DNA from 2 places in the Priestia sp. JNUCC 25 genome. Region 2 is predicted to be linked to the other one. Evidence: riboswitches for the same ligand, from Rfam matches in the RefSeq annotation. Region 2 holds a riboswitch; the other holds the start of a gene.
What was found. A riboswitch is a leader RNA that binds a small molecule or an ion and turns the genes downstream of it on or off. The one in region 2 is predicted to bind lysine.
Positions count from the first base shown of each region.

Region 1 (9,691 bases), 2.2 Mb from region 2:
TGCAAATCAGCCACCACCGGTATCGTTCCCTCATGCTCACTCGTCCACTTTTGCATAAAGCCAATATGGTGAAAGAATTCCGTACGTATTTGTTCAAAATAAACAAAAGGAACCGTATTATTTAAATGCCCAAACATATCTGTTTCCGAAAATCTTACCTTGATCTCCTGCTTAAACGAAAATGACTCTTTCCAATGATCCATGTCTTCAATATACGAAATATTATTCATCTGTATTTCCTCCATTCGTCATAGACAAAATAAAACCTCTCCGCGTGGAGAGGTTTTGAGTGGTTATACTTGATCGCTACCAAAGAAACTTCTGAATGCTTGAATTGTTGTATCGCGGTTCAAAGCTGCGATTGAAGTAGTCAATGGAATTCCTTTTGGACATGATTGAACGCAGTTTTGAGAGTTCCCGCAGTTCGCTAGTCCTCCATCACCCATAATCGTCTCTAAACGTTCTCCTTTATTTAACGCACCGGTTGGATGGGCATTAAACAAGCGAACTTGAGAAAGCGGTGCTGGACCGATGAAGTTTGACTTGTCGTTTACGTTTGGACAAGCTTCTAAGCAAACGCCACATGTCATACACTTGGATAACTCATACGCCCACTGACGTTTCTTTTCAGGCATACGCGGTCCTGGACCTAAATCGTATGTGCCATCGATTGGAACCCAGGCTTTTACTTTTTTTAGTGAATCAAACATACGGCTGCGGTCTACTTGCAAGTCACGAACCACAGGAAATGTTTTCATTGGCTGTAAGCGAATTGGCTGTTCTAGTTTATCAACAAGAGCCGTACATGACTGACGAGGTTTACCGTTGATGACCATTGAACAGGCTCCGCATACTTCCTCTAAACAGTTCATTTCCCAGTTTATCGGAGCAACCTCTTTACCTGAAGCATCAACAGGGTTACGTCTGATTTCCATCAGTGCTGAAATAACGTTCATATTCGGACGATACGGAATTTCAAACTCCTGATTGTAAGGAGCAGATTCAGCTGAATCTTGACGTGTAATAATGAAGCGCACTGTCTTTTGGACTGTTTGTTGTTCACTCATTGATTAACGAACCCCCTCTTGTTGTTTTTTTGGTTTTTCATCTTTTTTCTTTGTGTAGTCGCGCTTACGCGGTTTGATTAACGATACGTCTACCTCTTCATAATGGAAAGAAGGAGCCGTTTTCTTATCCACAAAAGATGCCATTGTTGTTTTTAAGAATTCTTCATCGTTACGATCTGGGAAATCTGGCTTATAATGAGCACCGCGACTTTCGTTACGGTTGTAAGCTCCTAGCGTTACAACACGTGAAAGCTGAAGCATGTTTTGCAGCTGACGAGTAAATGTTGCCCCTTGATTACTCCATTTAGCCGTATCATTAATGTTAATACGATCATAGCGTTCAATTAATTCTTGAATCTTTTCATCTGTTTTTAACAGTTTGTCATTGTATCGTACGACTGTCACGTTGTCAGTCATCCATTCCCCTAGCTCTTTATGAAGAACGTATGCATTTTCTGTACCTTGAAGATTCATGATATTGTTCCATTTCTCTTCTTCTTCTTTCACATGACGATCATATACGCTTGAAGAAATAGCATCTGCGCTCTTTTCTAAACCATTGATGTATTCAACCGCTTTAGGACCGGCAACCATACCACCATAAATAGCTGATAATAATGAGTTTGCTCCTAAACGGTTCGCTCCGTGCTGTGAATAATCACACTCACCAGCTGCGAATAAGCCAGGAATATTTGTCATTTGATCGTAATCTACCCATAAACCGCCCATTGAATAGTGTACGGCTGGGAAAATTTTCATTGGTACCTTGCGCGGATCATCGCCCATGAATTTTTCATAGATTTCGATGATACCTCCAAGTTTAATGTCTAGCTCTTTTGGATCTTTATGTGAAAGGTCCAGATAAACCATGTTTTCTCCGTTAATTCCTAACTTCTGCGCTACGCAGACGTCAAAAATTTCACGAGTTGCAATATCACGAGGTACTAAGTTACCGTATGCAGGATATTTTTCCTCTAAGAAATACCAAGGTTTACCGTCTTTATATGTCCAAACGCGTCCGCCTTCTCCACGAGCAGATTCACTCATAAGACGAAGCTTATCATCTCCTGGGATAGCAGTTGGATGAATTTGAATAAACTCTCCGTTTGAATAGTATGCACCTTGCTGATACACAATAGATGCCGCTGAACCTGTATTAATAACTGAGTTCGTCGATTTTCCAAAAACAATTCCAGGTCCGCCTGTAGCCATAATAACCGCGTCAGCTGGGAACGTTTTAATTTCCATTGATTTTAAATTCTGTGCAGAAATTCCGCGACAGCTGCGCTCATCGTCAAGAACAGCACCTAAGAATTCCCATCCTTCGTACTTTGTCACAAGTCCGGCAACTTCATAGCGACGAACCTGCTCATCTAATGCGTACAATAATTGTTGACCCGTTGTTGCTCCAGCAAAAGCCGTACGGTGATGCTGCGTCCCGCCAAATCGTCTGAAGTCTAACAAACCCTCAGGAGTACGGTTAAACATAACACCCATGCGGTCAAGTAAGTGAATAATGCCAGGAGCTGCTTCACACATTGCTTTTACAGGTGGCTGGTTGGCTAAAAAGTCTCCGCCGTACACTGTGTCATCAAAGTGTTCCCATGGTGAATCCCCTTCACCTTTCGTATTTACGGCTCCGTTGATTCCACCTTGCGCGCAAACTGAGTGAGATCTTTTTACCGGAACTAGTGAAAATAAATCTACTTGCTTGCCAGACTCAGCAATTTTTATTGTTGCCATCAAGCCAGCTAAACCGCCACCGACTACGATGATTTTTCCGTTACTCATCGGAACCCCACTCCTTCAAAACCTTAATTTTATGCAAATGCGAATAATGTACGAACACCTACAAATGTAAGTGCTAAGAAGATTGCTAATGTCACATAAGTTGAAATTCTTTGAGAACGTGGTGTTACAGTTAACCCCCAGCTAACTCCAAATGACCATAGACCGTTTGCAAAGTGGAAGATCGTAGATACAACACCAACTATGTAGAATGCAAGCATTGCCGGGTTGCTTAAAATTCGTTCCATCATTTGAAAATCTACTTCTTTTCCAAGCGCAGCTTGTATTCTGGTTTCCCATACGTGCCATGTGATGAAGATAAGTGTGATTACACCTGAAACACGCTGAAGGATAAACATCCAGTTACGGAAAAACCCATAGTTGTTAACGTTTGTTTTAGCAGTGAATGCGATGTAAAGACCGTATATTGCGTGAAAAACGATTGGTAAGAAAATAATGAAAATTTCTAGAGCATAGCGGAAAGGTAAGCTCTCCATGAAGTGAGCTGCTTGATTAAATGATTCTTCTCCCTTTGTCGCGAAATGATTCACAACTAAATGCTGTGTTAAGAAAATCCCGATTGGTATTACCCCAAGTAATGAATGGATTCTCCGATATTGAAACTCTCTGTTTGCCGCCATCTGCGTAGACCCCCCTTAGTTAAATGAACATAGTTTGTGAAGAACTTTCTTACTCCCACTAGACAAATAGATTAATCGTGAATATAGGAAATGAAAACCTTTGCATTTCCTAATAAAGTATGTGACAGGTTAATTTTACTCCCATCGATTAAGAGCGTCAAGGCAAGATATTTAAATCTTCTATAAAATATAAATTTATAAAATTTTATATTTGTTAACGCTTACTATATTGATGTTACAGATTTTTTCTTTCTATTATAATATTGCTTGCCACAACTAAGTAAGCGTTTACTTTATACTTTTATTGTAAACAAGTTCACAAAACATTTACACAGGTAAAAGTACCCTTTTAAAAGGTATATTATGGATTTTTTATCTTTACATCTAACTCTTTTTACCATAATAAAGATCCTCTTACATTTTATTAAAAAAATGCGTGAGAGGTTTTTTAGATTTGTATATAATAGTAGTAAAGAAAGAGGGGAAAGCATGAGCAATTTACAAACAGAATCACAGCAAGAACTTGAAGAGACGATGGAAACATCAGAACCTAATGTCACAGCTGAAACAGAGAGAACTCTTGATCACGTTTCATATTTCGGATACAGCCTTTTGCGTGACGTGTTAATTCCAGAGCTTCTTGGAGACGAAACGAATACCATTTCATACTGGGCAGGAAAACACCTTGCGCGGAAATACCCATTAAATACAATGGATGAAATCGTCGCTTTTTTTAAAGCAGCTTCCTGGGGAACACTGACGCTTGCAAAAAAAGATAAATATTCACTAGAGCTTGAGTTATCAGGTGATGTGGTCAGCAAAAGATTTCAGCAGGAAACTTGTTCGTTTCATCTTGAGTCAGGATTTGTGGCTGAACAGATTCAGCGGCAAAACAACTGCCTAACAGAAGCCTACTTAACACATAAAGAAAAGAACGGAAAAGTGCTGATTTCCGTGCAGTGGGACCGAAAAGATATTTTACCTACCGAAACACGCGCGGAGCGTTATAAAAAGTAAAAAATACGTATATATAAAAGACGTGGAGATACCACGTCTTTTTTCTCTTCTTTATACTTGCACTGCCTGCTGTTCTTCTAGTTCGAATGCTACGTGAAGCGTCTCAACTGCTTTTACCATATCAGCATGCGGTACAACTGTAGATACTTTAATTTCAGACGTGCTGACCATCTTCACTTCAATTTTCTCTCCTGCCAGCACTTCAAACATTTCAGCTGCAACACCTGGGTTTGAAATCATACCAGATCCGACAATCGACACTTTAGCCAGACCGCTTTCATGTTCGATACGCGTATATCCTAAAGTAGATTTATATTCTTTTAAGACAGCAAGAGCAGCTTCTACGTCTACGGTTTTAATAGAAAATGAGATGGATAGACGATTATTAGCCGTTACGTTTTGAATAATAATGTCCACATTTAACTGTTCTTTTGCTAATGCTGTAAAAATAGTAGAAAGAGTTTGCAACTCGTTGTTTAACCCTTCAATTGTCACGCGTGAAATATTATCTTCAAACGCAATTCCTCTTACGACTAAGTTTTGTTCCATTGAAACTTCCTCCTCAACAATCGTTCCATTCTCGTTTTCTAAGCTTGAACGCACTTCTAGCGGTACCTGATAATTTTTTGCAAACTCAACAGCGCGCGGATGCAGCACCCCTGCTCCCAAATTAGCTAATTCTAACATTTCGTCATATGAAATAGAGTGAAGCTTACGGGCATCTTCTACATAGCGCGGATCTGTCGTAAACACTCCTGTTACATCTGTATAAATATCACATTTTGCAGCTTTTAGCGCCGCGGCAAGAGCTACTGCCGTCGTGTCAGAGCCGCCTCGACCTAATGTTGTAATGCTTCCATCTTCTGAACAGCCTTGGAATCCAGCTACTACTACAATTCGTCCGCTATCTAACTGACGTTGAATACGAGTTGTATCAATGTGCTGGATTCGTGCATTGCTATGAACTGCTTCCGTCTGGATGCCAGCTTGCCAACCTGTTAGCGAAGTTGCTTCATACCCTTTGCATTGAAGGGCCATTGTTAACAGGGAAATCGTCACTTGTTCTCCAGTTGTAAGAAGCATATCCATTTCACGTTTGCTTGGACTGTCCGTAATATCACTTGCTAATTTCACCAGTGCATCTGTGGTTTTGCCCATTGCCGATACAACAACGACTACTTGGTTACCGCGCTCTGCTTCTTGGATAACTCGGTTTGCTACATGTTGAATACGTTCAACAGAACCAACAGATGTTCCACCAAATTTTTGAACGATTAATGCCATAATTTTGTTCATTCCTTTTCAATAAATTTGCATATGCAGGATGATGAGAAGCTAAATTTTTTTACTCAGACAATAAAAAAAGCAATGAGATGAGCTCTCATTGCTTAACGAACGAAAATTATAAAACATAACCGTCCACTGCCGTGAGATAGCTCTCCAAGAATCTACATCTTGACAATCCTACGTTTATTCAACGCAGAACCAGCAATCATTACTATGAGGTAATGTTCACTTCGGCAAATTTCCCTTTCCGCATCATTCATAAGGGCTCATACCCTTCCTGATACGTACTGATTAAATTTGCACCTCTATCTTCACTTCATTTGATGAAGTGTCGTATGAAATTAGTTAATAGCTTATCAAACATTTTCTATTATTTCAAGACTATTTTTGCAATGTTTCATAAATTTTTTCAGCAATGTTTTGAGGAACACCTGAATTTCGAATATCTTCAACCGTTGCTTCTTTCAATTTTTTCACCGAACCAAAATACTTTAACAAAGCTTTTTTACGCTTTTCTCCCACTCCCGGAATGTCGTCCAGAACAGACTGAAAAGCGGACTTAGAGCGCACTTGACGGTGGAAGGTAATCGCAAAGCGGTGAACTTCATCTTGAATTCGCTGAAGCAAATAAAATTCTTGACTATTGCGTTCAAGCGGTATGATTTGAGGAGGCTCGCCAATCATCAGATTCGAAGTTCTGTGCTTATCATCTTTGACAAGACCTGCTGTAGGCACTAAAAGTCCCAATTCATTTTCGAGAACATCCTGCACCGCAGCCAAATGCCCTTTACCTCCATCTACAACAATTAAATCTGGAAGCGGAAGACCTTCTTTTAATGCTCTGGAATACCTTCTGCGAACCACTTCTCTCATGGAACTGTAATCATCTGGTCCCTGCACGGTCTTAATTTTATATTTACGATATTCTTTCTTTTCCGGCTTCCCATCAACAAAAACAATCATCGCAGAAACTGGGTCTGTTCCTTGAATATTTGAATTATCAAATGCTTCAATCCGATAAGGAGCGGCAATTCCAAGCTCTTCTCCTAACCGTTCAACTGCGCCAACCGTGCGTTCTTCATCTCGTTCAATTAAATAGAATTTTTCACCGAGCGCAATTTTTGCATTTTTACACGCAAGTTCTACTAATTCTTTCTTTTTGCCTCGCTTTGGATGCTGAACCTCTACTTCTACTAATTTCTCAGCCAACTCTGCATCAATCGTTGCTGGAACCATCACTTCTTTTGGCTTAATATTTTTGGCATAAAACTGACCGATAAAAGTTAAGAAATCTTCTTCTGGCTCTTTATAAAAAGGAAACATAGAAACTTCTCGCTCAATTAATTTCCCTTGGCGAATAAAGAAAACTTGAACACACATCCAGCCTTTATTATAAGAATAGCCAAACACATCTCGATTAACAAAATCATTAAACGTTACTTTTTGCTTTTCCATTGTCGCTTCGATATGAGCAATTTGATCTCGATATTCTTTAGCCCGTTCAAAGTCAAGTTCTTCTGAAGCTTTTAACATTTTTTCAGTTAACTCTGTTTTGACATGCTCATATCCACCATTTAAAAACCGCGTGATATTTTCAATAATTTGTTTGTTTTGCTCTTCTTTTACTTCTTTTACGCAAGGAGCTAGGCATTGCCCGATATGGTAATACAAACAAGGTCTGTCTGGCATGGTAGAGCACTTTCTTAATGGATAAATGCGATCAAGAAGCCGCTTTGTTTCATTTGCAGCTTGAACGTTAGGATAAGGACCGAAGTATTTCCCTTTATCTTTTTTTATTTTTCTTGTAATAACAAGTCGGGGCTGTTTTTCAGCTGTAATCTTAATAAAGGGATAACCTTTATCATCTTTAAGCATGATATTGTATTTTGGATCATGCTTTTTAATTAAATTCATTTCTAAAATAAGCGCTTCTAAATTAGAAGATGTGACGATATATTCAAAATCGACAATGTCGTTTACAAGTCGAAGCGTCTTTCCGTCATGAGATCCGGTAAAGTAGGAGCGCACTCGATTTTTTAATACTTTTGCTTTTCCTACGTAAATGACCGTTCCATATTTATCTTTCATCAAGTAGCAGCCGGGCTGATCCGGTAAAATAGCCAGCTTTTCTTTTAAATAATCGTTCATATTTTTCTCCTTCCTCTTCTCTTACTCTGTCCATCTATACATTCGCTTATGAAGCGTAACCTACATTCTTTCCTGCCTTACAATACATGCACATAAGCCGGATTTATGGCGATGTTCCTTACATCTAGTATAAAACAAACGAACGCATATTCGCTAAATAAAAGTATTCCCAAAAGAGAAAAAGTGGAGAAAAAGAAAAAACCTAGCCTGAGCTAGGTTTTGACTTACGCGTGTTTATTAATTAATTCTGTTAATGCTTCTTTTGGTTGGAAACCAACTACTTGGTCAACTTTCTCTCCATCTTTAAATAATACTAAAGTTGGGATACTCATAACACCAAATTTTCCAGCCGTTTCTTGATTTTCATCAACGTCTACTTTCACGATTTTAACTTTATCGTTAAGTTCGCCATCGATTTCTTCAAGAACTGGAGCAATCATTTTACAAGGGCCACACCATGGTGCCCAAAAGTCAACAAGCACTAGGCCTGATTTAATTTCATCTGTAAAGTTTTTATCTGTAGCATGTGCAATAGCCATTTTAATTCCTCCTAAATATATGCAATATCCAAATTCTACTCACAGTATATCACCTTCAAATAAGGTTTGCTAACTTTTTGCTTACATTTATACTGTTTATTCTCCGCTCTAGTTTGTACAATTCACATAAAAACATACGTAGAAAATTTCGTTTTCCATGAGGTTGAGACATAAGGAAATGAATCCCATCTAAAGACGAACAAATAGTATACAAGAGCTGAACTGCTAGAAAGACCCACACACATGAAAGCTACGCTTACCCTAACAAAAAAACGAACCACTAATCAAACATCTTGATCAATGGTTCGTTTTTCACTTCGTCTAAAATACTTTTGTCCCAGCCTCTTACGCAGACTGTACTTTCAGCTTTTTAAATTCTTCCGTTAGCAGAGGCACCACTTCAAATAAATCTCCAACGATTCCGTAATCAGCTACTTTAAAAATATTCGCCTCAGGATCTTTGTTAATGGCAACAATAATTTTTGAATTTGACATGCCGGCCAAATGCTGAATGGCTCCTGAGATTCCGCAGGCAATGTATAAATCTGGTGTGACTACTTTGCCCGTCTGACCGATCTGAAGAGAATAGTCGCAGTAATCTGCATCGCACGCTCCGCGAGATGCCCCAACAGCTCCATTTAACACGTCCGCTAGCTCTTGGAGAGGTCCAAAACCTTCCGTGCTTTTTACACCTCGACCACCTGCAATCACGACTTTTGCTTCGGATAAATCAACTCCTTGCGTTGCTTTCCGTACAACTTCTTTTACAACTGTACGCAGGTTTTTGATTTCAACATTTAAATCCTCTACATCGCCTGTACGTCCCTCGTCTTTTGCAAGCGGTGAAATATTATTTGGACGAATCGTGACAAACGTAAAAGCATCGGTCATGATTTTCTTTTCAAATGCTTTACCAGAATAAATTGGGCGGGTGAAGACTACTTGATCCCCTCCAACTTCTACATCCGTCACATCGGAGATAAGTCCTTTGTCTAAGCGAGCTGCCAGTTTTGGCGCTAGGTCTTTGCCAAGAGCCGTATGGCCAAATACGATAGCTTCAGGCTGTTCACTTTCAATGATGGCTAATAACGCCTGAGCATAACCATCCGATGTGTAAGCAGCTAAATCTTCATGCTCCGTCACAACAACTTTATTCGCTCCGTACGCAATAAGCTCTTCACTTAAAGCTTTTACGTCCTTTCCT
Region 1 covers NZ_CM132211.1:4,513,701-4,523,391, forward strand. The annotation lists gene JNUCC25_RS23695 (acyl-CoA thioesterase) at 1-230, opposite strand, end outside; gene sdhB (succinate dehydrogenase iron-sulfur subunit) at 294-1,067, opposite strand; gene sdhA (succinate dehydrogenase flavoprotein subunit) at 1,071-2,858, opposite strand; gene JNUCC25_RS23710 (succinate dehydrogenase cytochrome b558 subunit) at 2,888-3,496, opposite strand; gene JNUCC25_RS23715 (YslB family protein) at 3,986-4,513, shown strand; gene JNUCC25_RS23720 (aspartate kinase) at 4,565-5,797, opposite strand; lysine riboswitch at 5,939-6,116, opposite strand; gene uvrC (excinuclease ABC subunit UvrC) at 6,182-7,948, opposite strand; gene trxA (thioredoxin) at 8,173-8,487, opposite strand; gene JNUCC25_RS23735 (electron transfer flavoprotein subunit alpha/FixB family protein) at 8,833-9,691, opposite strand, start outside.
Region 1: linked by a shared signal. The riboswitch ahead of JNUCC25_RS23720 (aspartate kinase) and the one ahead of lysA (diaminopimelate decarboxylase) in region 2 are both predicted to bind lysine.

Region 2 (9,691 bases):
AACCGGACAACAAGGTTCTCCTGATTAAATCTTTTTAGTTGAATCGTTACGGTTCCTCCACTTGGCATAGATTCGACTGCATTTTTAAATATATTGCTAAACACCTGTTTCAACTGATTTTCTTCGCATAATACGAGAGGAAGATGAAGATCAATTTCTTTTTTTACGTGAATTTTCTCCGTAATCCCCTGCACCTCAGCTAGCTTTAAAGTATTCTCTAAAATATCTTGGACATGTTTGTCCCTGTAGGTTTTCGCCTGAGGCTTTGCAAGACTCAAGAACTCATCAGTAATCAATTCAATTCTATCTAACTCATGATTTATCATTTCTACATAGTAAGGCTGACCGCTCGTTTCTTTTAATAACTGCATAAATCCTTTTACCGCCGTCAGAGGGTTTCGAATTTCGTGAGCTATGCCAGCCGCTAACTGTCCGACTAAGGAAAGCTGAGCGGATTCACGCAGCAATTTTTCAGTTTTTTTACGTTCTGTAATATCACGAAACAAAACTTGAATGGCCTGCTTTCCCATATAGGGAATAGGAAAAGCAATGGTTTCGGCATCAATCGTATGACCGTCTTTATGAATAAACTTCTCTTCCTGTAGGTCTACAGATTTATTTTCTGTTTTCATTCGATAAATTCGCTGTTTTACCACATCATAGTAATCAGGGTGAACAAACTGATAAACACACGCTCCTAATACGTCTTGAGGACTTTTGTATCCTAGCGCTTTGGCTCCTGCAGGGTTGATGTAATTAATTTTCCCTTCACTATGAACGATAATCGCTTCCGGCGATAACTCAATCAAGCTTCGGTAGCGTTCTTCGCTTTCTTTTAAAGCCGTTTCAGCCTGCTTTCGTGATGTTATATCTCGATAGACAAAAGCAATGCATAGCGGCCAATCATTCATATTTTCAACGCGGAATAGTGTGACGCTTACATTAATTAAATGACCGTCTTTATGCTGTCTGACCGTCTCAAATTCCGTTTTCGATTCCCCTGATTGAATGGTCTTATGAAGTTCGCACACTGGCTCCTTTAAAAACGAAGGTATAATTGGAAGAGGCTTTTGATAAATTTCTTCAAACGTCCAGCCAAATGTATTCTCAAACGCAGGGTTCACTTGAAGCGTTTTACCTTCTAAGTCAACGACAGCAACAGCATCTGCGTTATGATAAATAAAAGGCTGAATCTGTTCTTTCTTCTCCTGATAACTAGTTATATTCACGCAATGCCCCATAATTTCAGGCTTTTCTGTGTAAGATAAAGGGGTTAAGTTTACTACATAGCGTTTATCATTTATTTGAAGCTCGTACATAAGCTTTTTCTTTTTGTTTAGTGCTTCGAAAAAATGCTCATACGAGACCCATTCTTCTAGAGGTATTTTTTGCTCATGAACGCTTTCACCTTGATACATACTGTAAACAAGATGGTCATCTTTTTGTTTGTAAGCAAATATGATTCCTAGCGCCTCAGCTGAATGATTTTCTGCATGTAATCGGACTATTTTTTTATTTTCGTTCATCGTTCGTATTTACCTACCCCTCACTAGCATCTTTCCTACTCGTTCTCATTCTCTTAATTTTACATGAGGATTTTAGAATTTACTAGATAAAGAAGCGGATATTTTCCATTCACTCACATAAAAAAACGCCTGTAAAGGCGCTTTTTTATGTGAATATGAATTACTTTGAATGATGCATTTTATGACAGTGTCGCTTCGGAACAAAACCATTTTTCTCCATATGCTGATAGCGATTTTCCATATGTGAAGAAATGTTTTGACTCTCCGTTTTGCTTAGCACACCGTACTCCACATATTTTGAAAGTATTTCTTTCTTTTTTGCTAGCATTTCTTTGTACAGCACGGACAATTCCTGCTTTTGCTGAGACGTCAGCTGCACGTCTTTTGTTTCTGGCTGAGGATTGTTTTCTGCTAATACAGGCGTCGCGCTCATAAATAAAAAAGCTGCTGCTGCACTTATCATAATCTTTCGCAAACAATCTACTTCCTTTCATCATATAGTAGTTATAGTTTACGAACTTCTATTTGTTTTCATTCATTCTGTTTGCTTAAGACTCGATAGCTCCTCCTACATCATAGTCGCTAAGATCAATTTCCATTTCCATTTCAAGTGCTAATTTAGCAAGCTCTGAACCAAGATAAGGACCCGACGTTAAGCCTGAAGCTCCGAGACCATTCGCTACTAGTATTCCTTCGTAAGCCGGAAGAGTTCCAATGACTGGCAAGAAGCCTGGAGTAAATGGTCGAAACCCTACCCTTGTTTCTAAGACTGTGCTTTCTGTTAAGCCGGGAGCAATTGATAAGGCCTTTGAAAAAATCTCATGAAGCCCCCCAGCAGTTACTCTCAAGTCATAACCCGTGTCGTTTTCATGTGTTGCTCCAATGACAATTTGACCTTGTTCAAATGAAAGAATATATTGGTCGCTTGGAGGCATCACAACGGGCCAGTCTTTTGTATCTACATCAGGGAGATGCAAGTGGACAATTTGTGCTTTTTGAAAGCTTGCTAAAAATTTCACTCCAAGAGGCTCTAGTAATTGATTTGCCCACGCTCCTGCTGTTACGATTGTTGTACTTGCTAGAAGGGTTTGTCCATTTACGGAAACGCCCGTTACTTGATTATTTTCATAAAGTAGTTCTGCGTTTCCTTCTATTATTTTTGCACCGTTTTTCTTCGCTGCATTCACAAGTGCGTTTCGAAGAGCTCTTCCGTTAACGCGAGCGGCTCCACTAATATGAACTGAACTGTATTCTTCCGAAAGAACCGGAAACAAAGCCTGTGTTTCTTTAGCGGATAAACGTGTAATCTCGCCTATTTCGGGAGCTTTTTCCCGACGCTTATATGCTCTTTCTTCCATTTTTTTAAGCTTTTGCTCATCAGTATGTAAGCTAATTGCTCCTACTCGCTTATATCCCGTATCCGTTTCTCCATCTTCTTCTAATTGCTGAATTAATGTTTGATAGTACTTGGCGCCGCCTTTTGCTAAGCGGTACCATGCTTTATTTCGACGCTGCGAAAGCCATGGACAAACAATTCCTGCTGCTGCATCAGTAGCTTGACCCGCATCCTTGCGATCTATCAATGTCACATCTGCTCCTGCTTTTGCTAAATGATATGCTGTAGAAGCTCCAAGTATCCCAGCTCCAACTACGATGTATGTTTTCATACCAAAACACCCTTTTCTTTCTTCTAGTATTCTTATGCCATTATGTACGCAATTTTAGCATAGCAAAAAAAGAAGTCACATACTAGGTGAAGCTATTTTGAGCTTATTTTTGAGTCTTGCTGACTTTGACATATAGCTCCTTTCATTGTAAACAAAAGCGCAATAAGTTCTTTTACGGAGATTATGGTGAGATGAAGCAAACCACAAGTAGTGATCGCGCATATTTAACACTGCGTTTACCGCTTTTTTATTATAGTTTCTGAATAAAAAAATGAAAGAATAAAACCACTATAATATGTAAATAAAAAGAAATAACCATTATTTTAAGGAGAGCGTATGCAATCTTCATTTGTATTATTTTTCATCATTCTTGGTTTACTATTTGGCAAGTGGCGGAGATATCAAGAATACTATCCTACTTTGTTGTTTTGGATCACGGGGAATTTGCTTTATGAAGTGCTGCTGTTTCATCACCGCGTATGGGTATTTCACCCTGTTGGTATTGATCACCTTTTTCTACCCGATCACCTAATGGTTTCCCTTGGAATAACCTTAATTATTTATCCGTTTGTTATACCGGTTTTTTTAGGAAGGCTGCCGTTGCATGTAAGCGGCCGGCTGTGGTGGATTCTTTTGTGGGCGCTTTTATTTACTGTGATTGAGTTCATTGCTTATGTTAATCACAGTATCACTCATCATTATGGATGGTCGCTGCTGTGTTCTTTTCTCTTCAATGTTGTCACGTTCTCACTTTTAATCATTCATCAGAAGACAGCACTGGCTGCTTGGATTCTATCTGGAAGCTTTATAGCTTTTTTATTTATTTTTTTTGATATTCCTATGCCTTAACTTTTCATTGACTAGACAGAGGAAAAGGAAATATAATAGGAGTTACATTTAAATATAATTTTCCTCTCTGAGAATAGAGGTGCATGAAATCAAGAGTCACTTATTAGAGACTAATGGAGTCTGTGAAGATAAGTAAAAGGGATTTCGTGCCGAAGTATATAGACATCCATTGTGTTCATATACTGGTTCAGTATTGAATAAATGCTGAGCTGTCACAAACCATTTGGTTTGTGGAGAGCTATTGAAGAGATGTTGATGCCTAGAATGTAATAATACTTTATTATTATGAAACCAAGACGCGTGAACATCACTTCACGGGTCTTTTTTGTGTTTTTCTACTGATCATCAAAGTTATAGTTGAATGATTTAAATGGAGGGATATGGATTATGTACTTACATGGAACGAGTAAAATTAACAGCAGCAATCATTTAGAAATTGGACAGTGCGATACGGTCGAACTGAAAAAACAATACGGCACTCCCCTATACATCTACGATCAAGAATTAATTGAGACGAAATGCAAGGCCTTCCATTCAGCCTTCCAAAGAAGTGGATTTTCATATCAAATCGCCTATGCAGGGAAAGCCTTTCTTTGTATGGAAATGGCTAATCTTTTAACGAAGCTTGATATGTCATTAGATGTGGTCTCAGGAGGCGAATTATTTACAGCTCTTGAAGCGGGATATCCAGCTGAACGCATTCATTTTCACGGAAATAACAAAACGATTGAAGAAATTGAAATGGCTCTTGATGCGAATATCGGCTGCTTTGTTGTGGATAACTTCACCGAACTTGAAGTTTTGCATGCCTTAGCAGCTGAGCGCAAACAGAAAGCATCTATTCTTCTCCGTGTTACTCCAGGGATTGAAGCCCATACACACGAATATATTATGACCGGACAAGAAGACTCAAAGTTTGGATTTGGTCTTTCCAATGACCAAGCCATGAAAGCGGTAAGTTCTGCATTAGAAAAGCCTTATTATAATCTTTTAGGCATTCATTGTCATATTGGTTCGCAAATTTTTGAAGTAGATGGTTTTTCTCGCGCCATTGATATTTTAACTGATTTCTTATTCAATATTCGTGATAAAATGGACTTTGAAGTAAAAGTTTTAAACGTAGGTGGTGGTTTTGGTATTCGTTATACCGAAAGCGATTCTCCTCTTCCAGTTGAGTATTATGTAGATGCACTGACAGAAAAGCTAAGCCGTACGTTAACGGAACAAAATTATACCCTTCCGGAAGTCTGGATTGAGCCTGGAAGAAGCATCGTAGGAGAAGCGGGTACAACGCTTTATACAATTGGCTCAACGAAAGAGATTCCAGGTGTACGCAAATACGTGGGAATTGACGGGGGTATGACCGATAATATTCGTCCTGCTTTGTATGATGCAAAGCATGAAGCTGTCTTGGCTAATAGAGTGACGGATAAAAAAGATGAAACGGTATCGATTGCGGGGAAATGCTGTGAATCAGGAGATATGCTTATTTGGGATATCGATTTACCGCGCGTTAATCAAGGAGATTTATTAGCAGTTTCCTCTACAGGTGCCTACAACTATTCAATGGCTAGCAATTACAACCGCATTCCGCGCCCTGCTGTTGTATTTGTAAAAAATGGAGAAGCTCGTCTTGCTGTGGAGCGAGAAACATACGAAGATTTGGTGCGAAAAGATGTAAAGCCAGTCGTTACTACGTATGCAATGAGCAAATGATAGCTGTTCTTGCGTAGTAAAGAAGCTATTGTTGTTTGGAGGAAATATAACTATGGTTTTAAGTGTATTTAAAACGTACAGATCATCGCTTATTCTGCTTCTCGCTATTTTAATTGGCGGGATAGCAGGATATGCTATAGGGCCCGATGTAGCAGTCGTAAAGCCCTTTGGTGATTTGTTTCTTAATTTAATGTTCATGATTATCGTTCCCCTTGTCTTTTTTAGTGTGGCTTCGGCAATTGCAAACATGAACGAAATGAAACGTCTCGGTAAAATTATGCTAGGTATCGCCGTTGTGTTTATCGCTACTGCTGCTGTTTCAGCTGTTCTAGGCTTTTTAGGCGCGTCACTTTACAATCCGCTGCACAACGTAGATACTTCTGCGATTAAAGAATTAATGGGTGACAGTGAAAATACAGCTGAAAAAATGACGCTTTTAACTCAGCTTGTTAGTACCTTTACTGTACCTGATTTTGTTCAGTTATTTTCGAAAGAGCATATTTTACAATTAATTGTCTTTGCCGTCATTTTCGGTATTGCTACAACGATGGCCGGTGAAAAAGGACAGCCTATGGCGAAATTCCTGACTTCGGGTCAAGAAGTATCGATGAAGGTTGTTAAAATTGTGATGTACTATGCTCCAATTGGTTTAGGGTGCTATTTTGCTACTGTTGTAGGAGAACTAGGACCAAAGATCTTACAAGGGTACGCTAGAGCATTTATTCTTTATTTATTAATTGCAATCGTTTACTATTTCGGCTTCTTTACGCTATACGCATGGATTGCTGGCGGTAAAGCAGGAATTAAACTGTTCTGGAAAAATGCAGCTGCTCCTTCTATCACCGCTATTGCTACCTGTTCTTCTGCTGCATCTATTCCAGTCAATTTAGATGCAACAAAGAAAATGGGTGTGCCACTTGATATTGCTGAAACGGTGATTCCATTAGGAGCAAACACGCATAAAGATGGTTCTGTTATTGGCGGTATTCTAAAAATTGTTTTCTTATTCAGTTTGTTTGGAAAAGATATGACGTCTGCTACGAGCATTTTGAGTATTTTAGGCGTAGCCTTTTTAGTTGGAGCTGTAATGGGAGCAATCCCTGGAGGCGGTATGATTGGCGAAATGTTAATTATTACGATTTATGGATTTTCGCCAGAAGTTCTGCCCATTATTGCGGTCATTTCCACGATTATTGACGCCCCTGCTACCCTGTTAAATAGTACAGGAAATACAGTAACAGCAATGCTGGTTACAAGGTTTACAGAAGGAAAAGACTGGATTAACAAAATTATCACCACCGATAAAGTGGCCTAGTAAAAAAGCAAAGGGAACAGTCTTAGTGACTCTCCCTTTGCTTTTTTCGTGTGCAGTAATATCGATAGAGGTGTATAAAGTCTGTAAATACGCACATTCTATAGGTATGTTTCATAACCAGACTGGAGGTGTCGTCTAATGAGTAACGCTGCAGGAGGTTCAAAGAAGAATCAACCGAATGATGCAAATCACGTAAGTGCAGAAACAAAAGCTCATCAAAAACGTCTCACTGAACAAAACAAACAAGAGCATCAGGCTGAAGAGCGAAAATAAAATTACGTCAAAGAACGCAGGGCCTGTGCCAAACGTTCTTTGACGTAATTTTATTTTTAGAGAGAGCTTCATACCGTCACTCGTTATAGGTCTATCGTACAACCTCCTTTCGAACTTTTACATATTCTATTAGTAGGTTTGTAAAAGGAGGAATGGTATGATGTTTTCCTGGCTAGAGATTACAGCCGCAGCATTTGGACTTTCAGTTGCTTTAATCAGTTTTGCATTTTTGCCCGAACGCACATGCAAAAATCTTTATATCCCCCATCAGCTAATAGCAAAATCTATGTTTCTCTATAAAAAAATGATTCGTTTTATAAATCAATTTCGACAGAAACTTTAGTTCATTTCCTTTCCCTGTTTTTATTCATTGGATATAATCAGCACATTTACAGTAAATAATTTAATGGTTAAAATAAAGAGTAAAGAAAAAGGATAAGCAGTTTGCAGAAATGGAGTTTCACATGGAAATCAGAGACTTAGAATACTTTATAGAGGTAGCGAATCATAAAAATTTTACAAAGGCAGCGCTGCAAGTTCATTTGTCACAAACGGCTTTAAGTAAAGCCGTCAAAAAAGTAGAAAATGAACTAGGATTTGAGCTTCTTGATCGTTCAACAAGAGAATTAAAGCTAACCGATGCAGGAGAAGTCGTGTATCATCAGGCAACTAAAGCTCTGTCGGTGTTAAAAGACATGCCTCACTTGTTGGGAGATTTAGTGAACTTGCAAACAGGGCAAATCAAGATGGGAGTCCCTCCGCTCATCGGGACCTTGTTTTTCCCGAAGATTGCAAAAGCATTTAATGAACAATACCCTAAAGTATCTCTAGAGCTTATTGAATTTGGAGCAAAAAAAATTGAAGCACTTGTGGAAGAGGCTGGTGTAGATATGGGGATTGTTATGCTTCCTCTCACAAGCGTTCATGATGAACATTTTCACGTATACCCGTTCGTTAAGGAGAGATTCCTTTTATACGCGCATAAAAACCATCCTTTAGCGAAACGTTCTTCCGTCTGGATGAAAGAATTGGAGCATGAAAAATTCATTATGTTCAGTGAAGAATTTACGCTGCACGACCGGTTAATTCAAGATGCTTTAAAATCAGGCTTTGTGCCTTCTATAGCGTATAAAAGTTCTCAATGGGATTTAATTATTGAATTAACAGCGGCAGAACTAGGTATTGCTATTTTACCCGAATCGCTTTATGCCAAAGTGAAAGATCCCAATATTACTACCGTACCTATTGCAGATCCTGAAATGATGTGGGAACTTGGAATTATTCTGTTAAAAGAACGCTACAGTTCATTCGCTGTACGAGAATTGATTAATTTTTTAACCGAAAAACAAATGACAGATAAATTGGGGCCCATTTAAAAAGAGTCTGGAACAAAAGTATGTTAGTTGAAGGACCATCCGAACGAGTTTGGTTGAGAATCCAACTCGTTCGGATTTTTTAGGGTGATGATGAACGTAGGTTTCATGTATGTATTTGATTCTAGCTGTTGATTGGATGGGTTTAGTTATGTCTCCGTCTCTTTTTAGGTGTAATACAAATTTTATCATTCAACAATCCCTACAATGAATCCATCATAGCCTTTGCTTCCAACGGTTTGTATAGCCGTGGCGCTGATTCGTTTTTCTTGAGCCAGAGCATTCATAAATTGACGAATTCCCTTTACATTTTCATCTTCACTTTCTGAGTTCACCACATGCCCTTGACGAACAACATTATCACAAATAATCAGACTTCCTCTTTTCGATAATTCTAGAGCCCACTTTAAGTAATTTGGGTTATTCGGCTTGTCAGCATCAATAAAGATAAGATCAAACGGATCTGTTCCCCTATCTTTTAATACAGCTAATGTATCAAGCCCGGGGCCGACAATGACTTCTACTAAGTGGCTTACTCCCGCTCTTTTTAAATTAGCTCTTGCTACTTCTGCATGATGAGCGCTTAATTCGAGCGTAATCAGCTGCCCGTCTTTCGGAAGAGCTCTGGCTAGCCAAATCGTGCTGTACCCTCCAAGAGTACCAATTTCCAAAATGCGTTTAGCTCCTTTTAATGAAGCTAACAAATGCAGAAACTTTCCTTGACTAGGCGATACGTCGATGGCAGGTAATTCAGCTTCTTGATTTGCCTTCAATACCTCATCAAGAATAGGGTCAGGTTGTATAAGCTTATCATTCATATAAAGATCCACTTCATTCCAAATTTCATATATAGACATTTCCATACTCCTCCACATAAGTGATAAAAGCTTTATTATTTCAAAGATACGAATATGTTCTTCTCATATTCAGCTTGTTGCCGTAATCGTTCGTATTATGAATGTGTTCTAGCTC
Region 2 covers NZ_CM132211.1:2,349,152-2,358,842, reverse strand. The annotation lists gene JNUCC25_RS11965 (PAS domain-containing sensor histidine kinase) at 1-1,526, opposite strand, end outside; gene JNUCC25_RS11960 (YckD family protein) at 1,687-2,001, opposite strand; gene JNUCC25_RS11955 (NAD(P)/FAD-dependent oxidoreductase) at 2,075-3,193, opposite strand; gene JNUCC25_RS11950 (CBO0543 family protein) at 3,530-4,042, shown strand; lysine riboswitch at 4,109-4,291, shown strand; gene lysA (diaminopimelate decarboxylase) at 4,430-5,758, shown strand; gene JNUCC25_RS11940 (dicarboxylate/amino acid:cation symporter) at 5,811-7,073, shown strand; gene JNUCC25_RS11935 (hypothetical protein) at 7,212-7,346, shown strand; gene JNUCC25_RS11930 (hypothetical protein) at 7,504-7,689, shown strand; gene JNUCC25_RS11925 (LysR family transcriptional regulator) at 7,811-8,722, shown strand; gene JNUCC25_RS11920 (O-methyltransferase) at 8,908-9,594, opposite strand.